DNA from 3 places in the Shewanella sp. 10N.261.52.F9 genome. Region 2 is predicted to be linked to each of the others. Evidence: predicted binding sites of a transcription regulator. Region 2 holds the regulator's gene; each other region holds the start of a gene.

Region 1 (5,177 bases), on a different contig from region 2:
GTTAACATTTATTTAGCAGGTTATTAATCCAGCACAAACTAAATTAACGACATTTGATTTGTAGTAACTTCAGTGAAACTGGTTTTCAAAATTGAAAGTATCGGCGCTGCGATAGGTTCTAACTGTTTAGTGAGATAGTAATCGTAATCAATTTGACTTAAACGTTTAGCAACAGGTTCGGCGCCATTTAAAGTCATCACATATTCGATTCTTGCGCCCCGTTTTGCATATTGCTGATCTCCCGTAGCATCGCACAATTTACGCGCAGCTTTTAAATGTGGAGCGGACTTTGCTGTGTAGTCTTCAAGGTTTCTTCTGAGTTGTTTGGTAAAGATCAGTTCATTATCAAGTAACCCACTATTCAACCCCGCTATTATCTCTTTAAGGTAAGAGGGAATATCTTGTTCACTAAATAAACGATCATATAATTCATATTGCACTCTTCTAGCTAAGGGAGACCAATCACTTCGAACTTGCTCCATACCTTTAAATATTAATTGTTTTTCCCCAGTTTGATTACGCTTAGTTCCTACATAGCGCTTTTTAGAACCCTCGACCGAGCCCCTCAAAGTTGGCATAAAAAATTGCTCAAAATGAGTTTCAAATTCAAGCTCGAGAAAACTCGTTAACTGATATTCTTTTTGTAGTTTACTTCGCCATAAGACATTGATCCTTTCGGCTAGTTCTCTGCCAGTTTTTTGTACCAATTCAGGTGAAAAATCATTACCAAGCCAAACAAAAGTTGAGTCGGTATCTCCATAAATCACTTCAAAACCTTCATTTTCAATCCAGCTTCTAGTTTGCTTCATTATTTCATGCCCACGCATTGTGATTGAGCTGGCAAGACGAGCGTCATGAAATACACAGCCTCTAGAGCCGAGGACGCCATACAAAGAGTTCATAATAATCTTAATTGCTTGGGATAAAGGCGCGTTGTGCTGCGACTTTGCTAACTCTCTTTCTTCAGAAAGCTTTTTAATCAGCATAGGTAAAATAGGCGTTTCACGACTAAATTGCGCGCCAAGAAACCCTGGCACTGCATCACTTACATTGGACGAGCCTTGTACAAGTCCCTTTGGATCAATTAGAAATGTACGAATAATTGAAGGATATAGACTCTTAAAATCTAACACTAAGATATGTTGATAAAGACCTGGTACCGAGTCCATTACATAACCGCCAGGACTTTCTATGCCATCACTTGCAGGTTTACTCGGTGCGACAAAACCAGCCCGATGAAGATGTGGTAAATATAAGTTATTAAATGCCGCTACCGATGCGCCCACTCGTCCAAGCTCTAGCCCAGTTAGCTTAGCTCGCTCAATCACAAAATCGAATAACTGGGTTTTTTCGAAAATATCCCACACCAAGCGACTATCTGTTAAGTTGTAATGCGCTAAAGCAAGTTTATCATTTAAAAATAAGTCATTGATCTCATCCATACGATTATCAACGTTATGGATAGCTTTTCCTTCATCAAGCAGTGCCTGCGCCACAAACTCTAATGAATAACGATCGAACTGATAAAATGCAGCTTTTAACCAATCAATACCATCAAGTACCACTCTACCAGGTAAAGACAAAGTTTCTGGTCGATATTTCTCCTCGACTTTCCAATCAAGCGCTTGGCCATCGCGGCCAATATTTAGCGGTATTTGATGCAACTTCGCTCTACGGTAGAGTAAGGCTAAATCAAACGTTACAACGGACCAACCAATAATAATGTCCGGATCATATTCACTAAACCAAGAGATTAAACGGTGGATCAAATCGACTTCATCGATGGCCCATTCGACGTAATTAATAGATTCACCATCAGGTGAACATGGCTGAGTATCGAGCTCTTTCCCAACCATAATAACTTTTTGATAAACAATACCGTTGGCTGATTGTCCATATAAGGCAACAGAATAAAGTTCCCCCGCAAAACTACACTCAAAATCTAAAGAAATTGCGTTAAGTTCAATTTTGCTATCAAACTGCCTTGCCCTACTAGCAACAAATACAGGTTGCGATGAATTACCATTTTGTTCAATAAAGTGCCCATAAAACTCACCATCTAAGGCTATAAAGCGTTCAATTAAAAATCGGTGCTCCGTTTTAACGTCTGATTCGAATAATTCAATATCAAGATCTTTAGCTACGCGCATTAAATGCCGTAACTGTCTGCCATCGTTGCAATACAATGCAGTTATTGGCTCATAATTAAAGCTTTTCAGGGCGATGGCGTTAGCCCTTGCACCTCTTAATCCATCGCTAGCAAGTAATAGTGACTCGTCATTACTTTTTATAAAACACACATGCTCTTGATTGAGGATTTCGACAGTCACGGGGCCTGTCGCAGTTTGCACAAAGTACTGTAAAATTAGGCTGCCTTGTCGATGAATGGCGTGGCGAGTTAATACTCTACCTTGAAGAAGTTGCAGCTCACTGGCACCTGAATTCATACTTTATACTCAATTAAATACACTAATAATCACTAAACGCTTCTTAGGCTAAGTAATCACTGTTATTATGTACAGCACTATTTATTAGCTTAGTGCATTCATGTTATCCGCAGACGTTAAAACCCAAATTCGTACAATATATAAAGGCATTTCGACCTCATTGCCTAACTTTCGCCCGCGCCGCGAGCAAAATTATATTGTCGCGGAAATATCAAAAACGCTTGCAGGCGAATATGACAAGCAACGCCGTATTATTGTGGTCGAAGCTGGCACAGGTATCGGTAAATCTTTAGCTTATATACTTGGCACTATTCCATTAGCACTCGCCTCCAAGAAAAAAGTCTGTATTGCAACTGCTACCGTCGCATTGCAAGAGCAGTTGTTGCATAAAGATTTACCTTTCTTTTTACAACAATCAGGCCTCGATTTTACTTTTGGCTTAGTCAAAGGTCGCCAACGTTATGTTTGTTTATCCAAGCTTGAAATGATGGTAGGGCCAGACAACAGTAGCCAAATGGCCATGTGGCAAACAAAACCTGATCAAAGCCAAGTTGATATGCTGGAAGGTTTACTCAAAGACTATCAAGCCGGTACTTGGAATGGTGAACGCGACACACTAACTAAGCCTCTACCCGATCATCTATGGCAACAAATTGCGTGTGACAAACACAGCTGCCACCGACAATTGGCAAGCCACCGTAACTGTCCGTTCCATAAAGCACGTGAAGATATTGATGACTGGGACGTTCTAATTGCCAACCATAGCTTGTTATTTGCCGATCTAGAGCTAGGGGGAGGCGTTATTTTACCCGATCCAGAAGAGCTTTATTATGTTATTGATGAAGCTCATCACTTACCAATAGTTGCACGAGATTTTAGTAGCGCTCAGTCCACAGTTCGTGGGGCTAACGACTGGTTAGAAAAGCTCACTAAAACCTGCGGCAAGCTACAAAATCAAATTAAGAGTAATTATATTATTGCGCCAACGCAGTCGATGCTAGATCACATAGGTGATATTGCTGGAATGCTTAATCAAGTAGCGCAATTTTGTGATGCTCAATCGGCCAAGTTTGATAACCCAGAGAATCGGTTTCGTTTTGAGCACGGAAAACTGCCACCAGCTTTAATGGTATTAGCAGAGAACCTCGGCACAGCGACAAACTTGGCATTAAAGCAATTTAACAAAATGCTGTCTTTGTTAAACGAAGCGATTAAGGATGGAGAGATCCCGAAACATCAATCAGAATCCTTACTATCTGAAACAGGCTTTATGCTGCAACGCCTAGAGAACCTGCAAAAGCTATGGAAAATGATGGCCAAAGAAGACAGTCCGAAAGGCGCACCTATGGCACGTTGGATTGAACAATTAACCGGAAAACAGCCCGATTACTTATTCAATGCATCCCCCATAGAAGTCGGCTTTATGCTTGAAAACTTGCTATGGAATAAAGCTGCTGGCGTTGTGCTTTGTAGTGCCACACTTAGAGCACTAAATAACTTTAATCACTTTACCCATCAGGTTGGCCTGTCAATTAACGATGGTAGCCGCTATTTAGCCTTAGACTCGCCGTTTGATTTTGAGCAAAACGCCACACTCTTTTTGCCAAAAATGGACTGTGAACCAACTGATGATAAATATACCGATGAATTAGCTAAACATATTGTCGCTCTGATTGAAGATGAAATGGCAAGCTTAGTACTATTTGCTTCTTATTGGCAGATGGAGAAAGTCGCAGATTTAGTTGAGAGTAAAATTAAAACCGGCTTACTCATTCAAGGCACAATGCCAAGACAAGAAATACTCAAGATACATAAAGATCGCTGCGATGAAGGCAAACCAAGTATCATTTTTGGCACAGGCAGTTTTTCAGAAGGTTTAGATTTACCTGGCGAATATCTTACTAACTTAATCATTACTAAGTTGCCTTTTGCTGTACCAACATCACCGGTAGAGCAAGCACACTCGGAATACATTAAGATTAAGGGCGGAAACCCATTTTTACAGCTGACAATCCCAGATGCATCGCGCAAATTGGTACAAAGTTGTGGTAGATTACTGCGTAAAGAGCAAGACTATGGGCGGATCTCAATATTAGATAGACGCTTGGTGACGAAACGTTATGGCAAATCTTTACTCGATGCCTTGCCGCCTTTTCGTCGTGTAATAGAATAGGACTGGCATTGGATTTACTTCTAGACCCAAGTAGTTGGGCCATACTCGCACTAGTGGGTTTTATTGCAGGATTTATTGACGCGGTCTCTGGTGGCGGTGGACTATTGTCCATCCCAGCACTGTTGACTATGGGCGTATCGCCCCATATGGCGTTAGGAACTAATAAACTCGCGGCCAGCTTCGGTTCCTCAATGGCAGCTTATACCTATTATAAGCAGCGCCTATTCTCTCCTTCTTTGTGGTACCACACATTTATTGCCACCTTTATCGGTGCTGTAATAGGTACTTTCATCGTCTATTTAATTGATAATCAATGGCTAGAAAAATGGCTACCAATAATGATTATTGCCATTGCGCTCTATACGTTATTTAAACCAAATGCCATGGGCAGCAATAATAATAAAATTCCCACGAAAGCTAAAAGCAAAGTAAAACAATGGCTGCAAGGTTTACCATTAGGCTTTTATGATGGTTTTGCAGGCCCTGGTATTGGTGCCTTTTGGACCGTATCCAGTACAGGCCTACATCAGTTACCACTGCTTTATAGTTGCGGTTTA
Region 2 (5,177 bases):
CGCCTTTGATCATTGGACTGCCAATAAGTGATGGGAATACACCAGGTAGGCCGGCACCATTAGGTTGGTGACAGGCGGCACAGCGAGCCATATACACTTGCTCACCTTGACTCATTAGCTCTTCCATTGTCAGAGTTTGCGACAAGGCGGCTTGGGCTGCAGCTTCAGCGTTACTCGCTTCTTGCTGTTGGGCGATTAGCCAAGCGTCAAAGTCTTTTTCTGATAAGGCTTCAACCACAATGGGCATAAAACCGTGGTCTTTACCGCATAGCTCAGCACATTGACCACGGTAGATCCCAGGTTTATCAATCTTGGTCCATGCTTCATTAATAAAACCGGGATTAGCATCTTTTTTAACGGCAAAAGCGGGTACCCACCAAGAGTGAATAACGTCTTCAGAAGTCATTAAAAAGCGCACTTTACGGTTAATAGGCAGCACTAATGGCTTATCAACTTCCAGTAAGTAGTTTTCGCCTTTAGTTGCATTGCCTTCAATTTGGTCCCTCGGAGTCGAAAGTAAACTGAAAAATGATATGTCTTTATCGAAGTAGCTGTAATGCCACTTCCATTGGGAACCCGTCACTTTAATGGTGAGATCGGCGTTACTGGGATCTTCCATAGCAATCAGTGTTTTGGTTGCCGGAATGGCCATACCGATAAGAATAATGAAAGGCACAACAGTCCATAAGATCTCGACTTTAGTGCTTTCGTGAAAATTGGCGGCAACAGCGCCTTTAGATTTGCGGTGGTTGATCATGGCATAAATCATTACGCCAAATACCACGATACCAATAGCACAACAGATGTAGAGAATTATCATGTGGAGGCTGTAGACCTGACCACTGATATCCGTAACACCTTTTGTCATATTAAGTGGCATTTCTGATGCAACAAGCGCGGGCGTAAATAGTAGCGCTAGCACACTATACAACAATTGCTTCACTAGACTTCTCCTCTGTCAACAAGACAAAGAAGAGTCACACAGTAAGTCTCTGCTCTATGTAAACTCTTCAGTTCCCAAAAAAGCAACGATGACTTCAAAGTGCGCGAGTGGTTTTGTCAAACTTGTCGTACTAACTTAATTACGACAGCGACTATTGTATATTCAGTATTTACTACTGCTTTGTATCACCACATTGGCACCTACGGCTGAAATATATCAGGCCGATTTCAGTCTCAATTTGAATCATAATTTGTTTGTTATCAAACTAAAGACCGACGACTAAATCGTTCGGATATAACAAAATATCGTTGTTATCACTTCCTACACTACTTGGTGTTTAAATATTGATCAAGATCACTTTTCGATTGATTTACCGAATAACGGAAATAAAAAAGCTCTCATATGAGAGCTTTTTTATTACTGTATTTCTTTACTAGAAAGAATAGATTAGCAAGGTTAGCAACAAAATTTATTAATGGATGCCACCAAACAGAGAAGCTTGTGAAAAAGCATTATCCTGTATGTTAATTGCGCTACTTGGTAAGTGACCATTTACATTTTCAGTATTATTATCGAGAGTGTTCTCGATAATAATGCCTGCTGCACGAGCACTTTTTGCCACAATTTGTAATCGTCTGCTATCGCGAGCATCAAGTGAGGATGTCCAAGTAATCACTGCACTAGAAGTGCCGCTAGTTAACGCCTTTTCCATTGCCCATAAGGTTTCAACTTCATCTTTTGCGTGGACTAATAAAATTCTGTCCATACGCACACCCGCTGCGGCTAACATTTGTTTATAACCAATATTTGGCGGGCTAATGAGTACAATCCAGCGACCCTGTTGGCTTAGCTGCGAAAGCTGTGCACTAATCTGTTTCAGTTCATCACGGCCTTGGGTTTGGGTAACCATAGTCGTGATGTCGTTGATAGGATTGTTTGCCAATGTGGTCGATGGCATATCTTGCCAAAGACCTGGGTGGCGCGGGCTTGTTCCCATTAGTTTATTCATTGCCAGTCTCCATTGCGGATCACACCAACAGCTAAACCTTCAATGCTTAAACTTTGGTTTGCTAGATCCACTTCAATTGGTGAGTAGTCTTCGTTTTCAGCGTGTAAGAAAACTTTATTGCCCTTTTTCTCAAAACGCTTAACGGTAACATCGTCTTCGACTCGTGCTACAACAACCTGACCATTTCGAGCCTGCTCTATCTTATGCACAGCTAACAGATCACCTTCGAGAATACCGATATTCTTCATGCTGTCACCGCGAACTCGCAGTAAGAAGTCTGCAGCAGGACGGAACATTGCTGGGTCAACTTGATAATGTTGTTCAACATGTTCTTGAGCCAGAATAGGTTCACCCGCGGCCACTTGGCCGATAAGTGGTAAACCTAAATCGGTTTCTTCAGTGCTTTCTTGGGTTAATTTAATACCACGCGAAGTGCCCGGCATAATTTCAATGCAGCCCTTTTTGGCTAGCGCTTTTAAATGCTCTTCGGCAGCATTGGCAGATTTAAAACCTAAACGTCGAGCTATCTCGGCACGGGTAGGTGGCATGCCTGTATCAGCAATATTACGTTTAATTAGCTCTAAAATTTCTGCTTGGCGTGGTGTTAGTGGTCTCATTATTAACCCTGTCTTTCTATACAGTACCTGTCAGTATATACAGTAATTTTATGAGTGCAAGTAATAACCAGATATAACTTTTTTCTAGGTGTGGGATCCAGTTTCAAATGAAATAAATCCAGCGATATGAAATTGATAACTTCTATCTCATCCGATATCCACTAGAGAGGTACTCGGTAATTGGCTTAACAGCCGTTTGATGCTGGTTAGCGTCCTTAATTGGTTGAATAGATCAGTTTCATTGTCTCCGGATTGCTGCGGATAATTTCATGTTATCTCGGTAAGAAACAATGTAGTTATGCGGATTTTAGTCGTTAAACTATTGATTTAACATTAGAGGTAGTTTCATTTCCAACTGGATCCCACAAAAGGATTCTATGACATTAATGGCACAGTGGACGGTCAACAAGATGAAATAAGCATGAACGTAATTTAATTGGGTGTTATCAGCAGTTTTTACATTTTTTGTTTGTAAGTCTTTGTTCTATAAATATACAAGTCGGATTATGTGTATAAACAATACAATCGCGCAAAGCGTTTCAATATCTGGTATTCTAGCGCCTTATTAGAAGCGACTAACATTGCATATAAACATGTCCAAACAAGACTCTCTTTGGTTTAAATCTTTACGCTGGTTGCAGCGCAAATTGGTGCACACTGTTGTTGTGCCTCACGATCCATTTGACGATCTCAATCTTGATCCGAGTAAGCCACTCGCCTATGTCATGAAAACGGAGTCCGTTAGTGATATTGCGGCTTTGAGTGAAATGACTGCCAAACTCGGATTACCAAGCCCTTATGAGGACTTGGAGGTTAATGGTGTTAAAGCGCCTAGAGTTGTTTGTTTAGAGGGCAGTAAGCCACTTTTTGGCCAACGAGAAGGTGGAGAGCAATATATTGATTGCTTCAAACGCCTACTCAGCGTGCATAAACAAAATCGTGAGTTAGATATTCAGTTGGTGCCGGTAAGCCTTTATTGGGGGCGTACTCCTGGTAAAGAAGATGACACCATGCGCGCGGCAGTGCTTGAGCGCCAAAATCCAACGTGGTTACGTAAGTGCTTGATGATTTTGTTCTTAGGCCGTCATAACTTTGTGCAGTTTTCCAATGCGGTTTCACTGCGTTACATGGCTGATGAACATGGTACTGATAAGCGTATCGCGCAGAAGTTAGCTCGTGTTGCGCGAGTGCATTTCCAACGTCAACGTAAAGTGATGACGGGTCCACAGTTGCCAAAGCGTCAGGCACTATTTCACTCACTGCTAAAGTCAGAATCTATTACTAAAGCGATTAAAGAAGAAGCTGCGAGCAAAAAGATTTCCGAGGCAGAAGCGCGCGCTAAAGCCATGGAATACTTGGACGAAGTCGCTGCAGATTACTCCGACAGCCTAGTTCGTATTGCCGAGCGATTCTTAACTTGGTTATGGAACAAATTATATAAAGGCATCAACATTAAAGGTGCCGAGCAAGTAAGACAGTTACACCATGACGGCCATGAAATCGTTTATGTGCCTTGTCACCGTAGCCATATGGATTACTTGTTACTGTCTTATATTCTTTATTATCAAGGCATGGTACCGCCGCATATCGCTGCGGGTATTAACCTTAACTTCTGGCCTGCAGGCCCAGCGTTCCGCCGTGGCGGTGCTTTCTTTATTCGCCGTAGTTTTGGTGGCAACAAGCTATATACCGCAGTATTCCGTGAGTATTTAGATCAGCTATTTACCAAAGGCTATTCGGTTGAGTATTTCACCGAAGGCGGGCGTTCGCGTACAGGTCGTTTATTAGCGCCAAAAACCGGTATGTTGGCTATGACCTTGAACAGCGTGCTGCGTGGTGTTGAGCGCCCTGTGACTTTGGTGCCAGTGTATTTGGGCTATGACCATGTAATGGAAGTCGCGACTTACCACAAAGAGCTAAGTGGTAAGAAGAAAAAGAAAGAATCTGTGTGGCAGGTATTTGGTGCTATTCGCAAACTAGGTAACTTCGGTCAGGGCTATGTGAACTTTGGTAAACCAATTACCCTACACAATTTCCTAAATGAACAAGCTCCAACTTGGCGTGAAGATCTTGCTCAAGATCCAGAGCAGAAACCATCTTGGTTAACCCCAGTGGTTAACACGCTTGCTAATCGAGTCATGACCAATATCAACGGTGCGGCTGCGGTAAGCTCTGTCACCTTAACCAGTATGGTTCTATTGGCGTCTGAGCAAAATGCCCTAGAGCGCTCGCAGCTAGAGAAGCAGTTGGACTTGTATCTAACTATTCTGAAAGAGCAGCCTTATACGGAATATACCTCTGTACCTGAAGGCACTGGACATGATTTGGTTTCTCAAGGCTTAGAGCTTAAGAAGCTGCAAATTGAAAGCGATCCGCTTGGCGATATTATTTCTATCGATCAAAGCATCGCGATCACAATGACTTACTATCGCAATAACATTATTCATTTAATGGTACTGCCATCGTTAATTGCTGCTTGTTTATTACGGAAAGAAAACTGCAGTCGTAATGATGTAGTGAGTATCGTTAACGACTTCTATCCACTGCTTGAAGCTGAGCTATTCATGGGGATAGAAGAACCAAGTCTATATGCGAACCAAATCTTAGA
Region 3 (5,177 bases), on a different contig from region 2:
GTACTTTTGTGTATCAGTAACTGTGAATTCAGCACCATCAGCAATCAATACGCCTTTATCGCCACACTGACCACCAGACTCACCGTAAAACGGTGTGTTGTCTAATACGATAACAACATCATCGCCAGCAATAGTGCTATCAACTGACTCACCCGCTTTAAAAATTGCAGTTACAGTCGCTTGGTTATTTAGCTCAGTGTAACCAGTAAAACAGCTTTCCTCTTCAATTTTCAGACCTTCGTTATAGTCTGTCTCGAATTGACCTGCAGCTTGTGCACGGCTGCGCTGCTCAGCCATTGCAGCTTCAAATCCTGCTTCATCAACAGTAATATCACGTTCACGACATACGTCAGCAGTTAAATCTACTGGGAAACCATAAGTATCATAAAGTTTGAATGCTGTTTCGCCATCTAGCACCTTAGTCGTTAACTCGTTTAGCGCTGCATCCAAAATACCTAAGCCGCGCTCTAGAGTACGAGCAAATTGCTCCTCTTCAGCTTTCAGTGATTTCTCAACAATCGCTTGGGTTTCTTGTAAACCTTTTGCAGCATCAGCGCCCATCACTTCAATAAGAGTTGGAACCAGCTTGTAGAAGAAGCTTGCAGTCGCACCTAGCTTGTTACCATGACGCACTGCGCGACGAATAATACGACGAAGCACATAACCCCGACCTTCATTTGACGGCATTACACCATCGGCAATTAGGAATGCACATGAACGAATATGGTCAGCAATAACGCGTAGAGACTTATTCTCAAGATCTGTAACGCCTAGTATTTCCGCTGTTTTCTTGATTAATGCTTGGAAAATATCGATTTCATAGTTTGAATGTACACCCTGCATAATCGCAGCGATACGCTCAATACCCATACCAGTATCAACAGATGGCTTAGGTAGCGGTAACATTTCACCGTCAGCCTGGCGGTTGTATTGCATAAATACGATGTTCCAAATTTCAATGAAACGATCGCCATCTTCTTCTGGAGTACCTGGGCGCCCCCCCCAAATGTGATCGCCATGATCATAGAAAATTTCAGAACATGGACCACATGGACCAGTGTCCCCCATCTGCCAGAAGTTATCTGATGCGTAAGCAGCGCCTTTATTGTCGCCGATACGGATAATATTTTCAGCTGCAACACCTATCTTCTTATTCCAGATCTCGAATGCTTCGTCATCTGTTTCATAGATAGTGACGCATAGGCGCTCTTTTGGCAGTTTTAATTCTTCTGTAAGGAATGTCCATGCGAAATGAATAGCTTCTTCTTTAAAGTAATCGCCGAAACTAAAGTTACCTAACATTTCAAAGAATGTGTGGTGACGAGCAGTGTAACCAACGTTATCTAAATCGTTGTGCTTACCACCTGCACGTACACAGCGCTGTGAAGACGTTGCACGAGAATAGCTACGCTTATCTGCACCCAAAAACACATCTTTAAACTGGTTCATACCCGCATTAGTAAAAAGCAGTGTTGGGTCGTTCGCTGGAACGAGAGAACTACTATCTACTACCTGGTGACCATTTGTGCGGAAATATTCCAAAAAAGCACTTCGCAGTGCTGCAGTGGTTTGATACATGAAACCGTCCTGAATTAGGTTGTGCAAATAGCCCTTAACGAGCTGAGAGATAAATTTTTATGGATAGCATTATAAGCAGAGTCATGGCTAACAACCAGCCCTGTTGATACAAAACTGCTTCGCTAATAAAGAAATTACAGCTAGAGGAGAGTTGCTAGGCAACTAAATAGATTTATTAGCTCAATGTTACTCATGTACTATAACCAATCAGCCACTAAATTAGCCTGCGTCAATAGCTTTATAAACACCATAAAAAAAATCGCGGATTGCAAACAGCAGCTCCGCGATGATTAAGTTGACTAGTCAATAAGCAATATTAATGCTTACAACAAGCTAAGTGGTTCATCCACTAGTAATATCGGTCTTAGAAAACTTCACCCGTTTCTAAATCCACATTGTCACCAGCCGTGTCTGCCGCATTACCAGCATCAGCAGTATCTTTCTCACCATTGCCCAAAAGCATAGCGCGCAATGTTGTTTCAATTTCATTTGAAATTGCTGGGTTTTCGATAAGGTACTTACCAGCGTTAGCGCGGCCTTGGCCAATCTTGTCACCTTTGTAGCTATACCAAGCACCTGACTTTTCAATTAACTTGTGTACAACACCTAAGTCAACTAACTCACCAGTGCTGTTGATACCTTGACCGTATAGGATTTGGAATTCAGCTTGCTTAAATGGTGCTGCAATCTTGTTTTTCACAACTTTAACGCGAGTTTCGTTACCAATCACTTCTTCACGGTCTTTAATCGCACCAGTACGACGGATATCTAGACGAACAGAAGCGTAAAACTTAAGTGCGTTACCACCGGTTGTTGTTTCTGGATTACCGAACATTACACCAATTTTCATACGGATTTGGTTAATGAAGATAAGCAAAGTATTTGACTGCTTAAGGTTACCTGCAAGCTTACGCATTGCTTGGCTCATCATACGTGCCGCTAAGCCCATGTGAGAGTCACCAATTTCGCCTTCAATTTCAGCTTTTGGTGTCAATGCTGCTACTGAGTCGACAATAATAACGTCAACCGCACCACTGCGAGTCAGAGCATCACAGATCTCAAGCGCTTGCTCACCAGTATCAGGTTGAGAACAAAGTAAGTTATCAATATCCACGCCAAGCTTTTTAGCATAGATAGGGTCAAGTGCGTGTTCAGCATCAATAAAGGCACAAGTTTTACCTTGTTTTTGAGCTGCAGCAATCACTTCCAATGTCAGTGTTGTTTTACCAGATGATTCGGGACCGTAGATCTCTACGATACGACCCATTGGTAATCCGCCAGCACCTAAAGCAACATCCAAAGCAAGCGAACCTGTAGAAATAGTTTCTACATCCATTGAACGGTCTTCACCTAACTTCATGATTGAGCCTTTACCAAACTGCTTCTCAATCTGACCTAGAACGGCGTTCAGTGCTTTCTCTTTATTTGGATCTGTCTTCATTCCTATATCCTCTGGAGCACAGTGCGATCTGATATTGGCACTGTATTATCTATTCGGTGACGACTCGTTAAGCCTTGGCTAGAGCCTCAATATGAAACTAGTATACTGTACAATCATACAGTATCAAGTGCTGTGTAAAAATATTTTACAAATACATATGAATCAAATACTTACTAATCTTAAACAGTAATGCACAGTATTTTATTCACCAAACACTGTAAGAATTACGCCTAAAGCTCACAAAATATTGTTAAGATTAGCGCCAAGATTGTGTAAGGCGCTACTAGACGCCGCAGTAAAATGACAGGCAAATAAAATCGATGACTGCTATTGATCCTCAAGGTTTAGAAAAACATACCCCAATGATGCGTCAGTATCTCACTCTAAAAGCTCAGCATCCTGATATGTTGCTCTTTTACCGTATGGGTGATTTCTATGAACTCTTTTATGAAGACGCCAAACGTGCATCAGAGTTACTTGGGATCTCTCTTACAGCTCGAGGCAAGAGCGGTGGTGACCCTATTCCTATGGCTGGTTTGCCTTACCATGCGGTTGAGGGCTATTTAGCTAAATTAGTGCAACTACGCGTTTCAGTGGCAATTTGCGAACAAGTCGGCGACCCTGCCACATCAAAGGGCCCGGTCGAACGTAAAGTCGTTCGTATCGTGACCCCTGGCACTTTAACTGATGAAGCACTATTACAAGAGCGTCAAGACAACCTTCTTGCTGCACTTTATCAAGGTAAAACAGGTTATGGTTATGCCACTTTAGACGTGGCATCTGGACGTTTTGTAATTACAGAACTTGCCAATACCGAAGCCTTAGAAGCTGAGCTACAGCGCACTAACCCTGCAGAGCTACTATACAGCGAAGACTTCTCGCAAATGAGCCTGATTGCAGGTATGAACGGTACTCGCCGTCGCCCAGAGTGGGAGTTCGACTATGATACCTGCCATCGCCTTTTATTGAACCAGTTTGGCACTAAAGACTTACGCGGCTTTGGCATCGAAGACGCAAGACTATCGCTGCAAGCAGCTGGCTGCTTAATGCAATACGTTAAAGACACTCAACGCACTGCACTGCCGCATATCAACTCGATTGTACGTTTTAATCAGTCAGACAGTATCGTTTTAGATGCTGCGACCCGTCGCAACCTTGAGCTCACCGTAAACCTCCAAGGTGGCCGCGATAATACTCTTGCTTCTGTGCTTGATAACACTGTTACCCCTATGGGCAGCCGTATGTTGCAGCGCTGGATCCACCAACCACTGCGTAACCATGAAATCATTCGTGCAAGACAAGCCTCAATTGAAGAGTTATTGGGTAACGGCAATCATGAAATTCTTGCCGAAGATTTAAAAGCCCTAGGCGATATTGAACGTATAACCGCACGTATTGCATTACGTAATGCACGCCCTCGAGATTTTGCTCGTTTACGTCAGGCACTGGCGTTATTACCGCAACTGCAGCAAACATTAACTCAGGCAAATGCACCGCACCTTCAATACTTATCTCAGGTCATTGGCGAGTTTCCACTAGAACTTGAGCTATTATCTAATGCCGTTGTTGATAACCCACCAATGCTGATCCGAGATGGTGGCGTTATCCGTGAAGGCTACAATCAAGAGTTAGATGAATGGCGTAAATTAAGTGAAGGCGCCACAGATTACCTACACGAACTTGAAGCGCGTGAAAAAGAGCAGACAGGGATCTCGACGTTAAAAGTCGGTTATAATCGCGTGCACGGTTACTACATAGAAGTGAGCCGTCGCGAATCTGACTTAGTGCCACTAAGTTACCAACGTCGACAAACCCTGAAAAATACCGAACGCTATATTATTCCTGAGCTGAAAGAGCACGAGGAAAAAGTATTATCAAGCCAAGGCAAAGCACTCGCGCTTGAAAAGCAGCTCTGGGAAGAGTTGTTTGATCTTATCTTACCAAAACTACATGAGTTACAAGACTTTGCTCAAGCAGCCGCAGAATTAGACGTACTGTGTAACTTTGCTGAGCGTGCTGAAAGCTTTAATTACCATTGCCCAGAGTTAACTGCCACGCCGGGAATTCAAATAGAAGCCGGTCGTCATCCAGTTGTCGAGCAAGTAAGTAAGAGCCCATTTATTGCTAACCCAGTAACTCTGAACAATGCGCGTAAAAT

The links. Region 2 encodes LexA, which represses DNA repair genes until DNA is damaged. Its sites were predicted from a motif close to TACTGTATNNNNATACAGTA; they were not measured.
Region 1: the regulator LexA is predicted to act here: its motif matches at 2,505-2,524, upstream of dinG (ATP-dependent DNA helicase DinG).
Region 3: the regulator LexA is predicted to act here: its motif matches at 3,123-3,142, upstream of recA (recombinase RecA).

The regions. Positions count from the first base shown of each region.
Region 1 is NZ_JBFRNX010000014.1:91,441-96,617, reverse strand. Features, by position in the region: gene AB4298_RS11460 (DNA polymerase II) at 39-2,447, opposite strand; gene dinG (ATP-dependent DNA helicase DinG) at 2,548-4,620, shown strand; gene AB4298_RS11450 (sulfite exporter TauE/SafE family protein) at 4,629-5,177, shown strand, end outside.
Region 2 is NZ_JBFRNX010000008.1:216,565-221,741, reverse strand. Features, by position in the region: gene coxB (cytochrome c oxidase subunit II) at 1-943, opposite strand, end outside; gene AB4298_RS06795 (cell division inhibitor SulA) at 1,416-1,952, opposite strand; gene lexA (transcriptional repressor LexA) at 1,949-2,569, opposite strand; gene plsB (glycerol-3-phosphate 1-O-acyltransferase PlsB) at 3,163-5,177, shown strand, end outside.
Region 3 is NZ_JBFRNX010000012.1:293,309-298,485, reverse strand. Features, by position in the region: gene alaS (alanine--tRNA ligase) at 1-1,578, opposite strand, end outside; gene recA (recombinase RecA) at 1,943-3,019, opposite strand; gene mutS (DNA mismatch repair protein MutS) at 3,340-5,177, shown strand, end outside.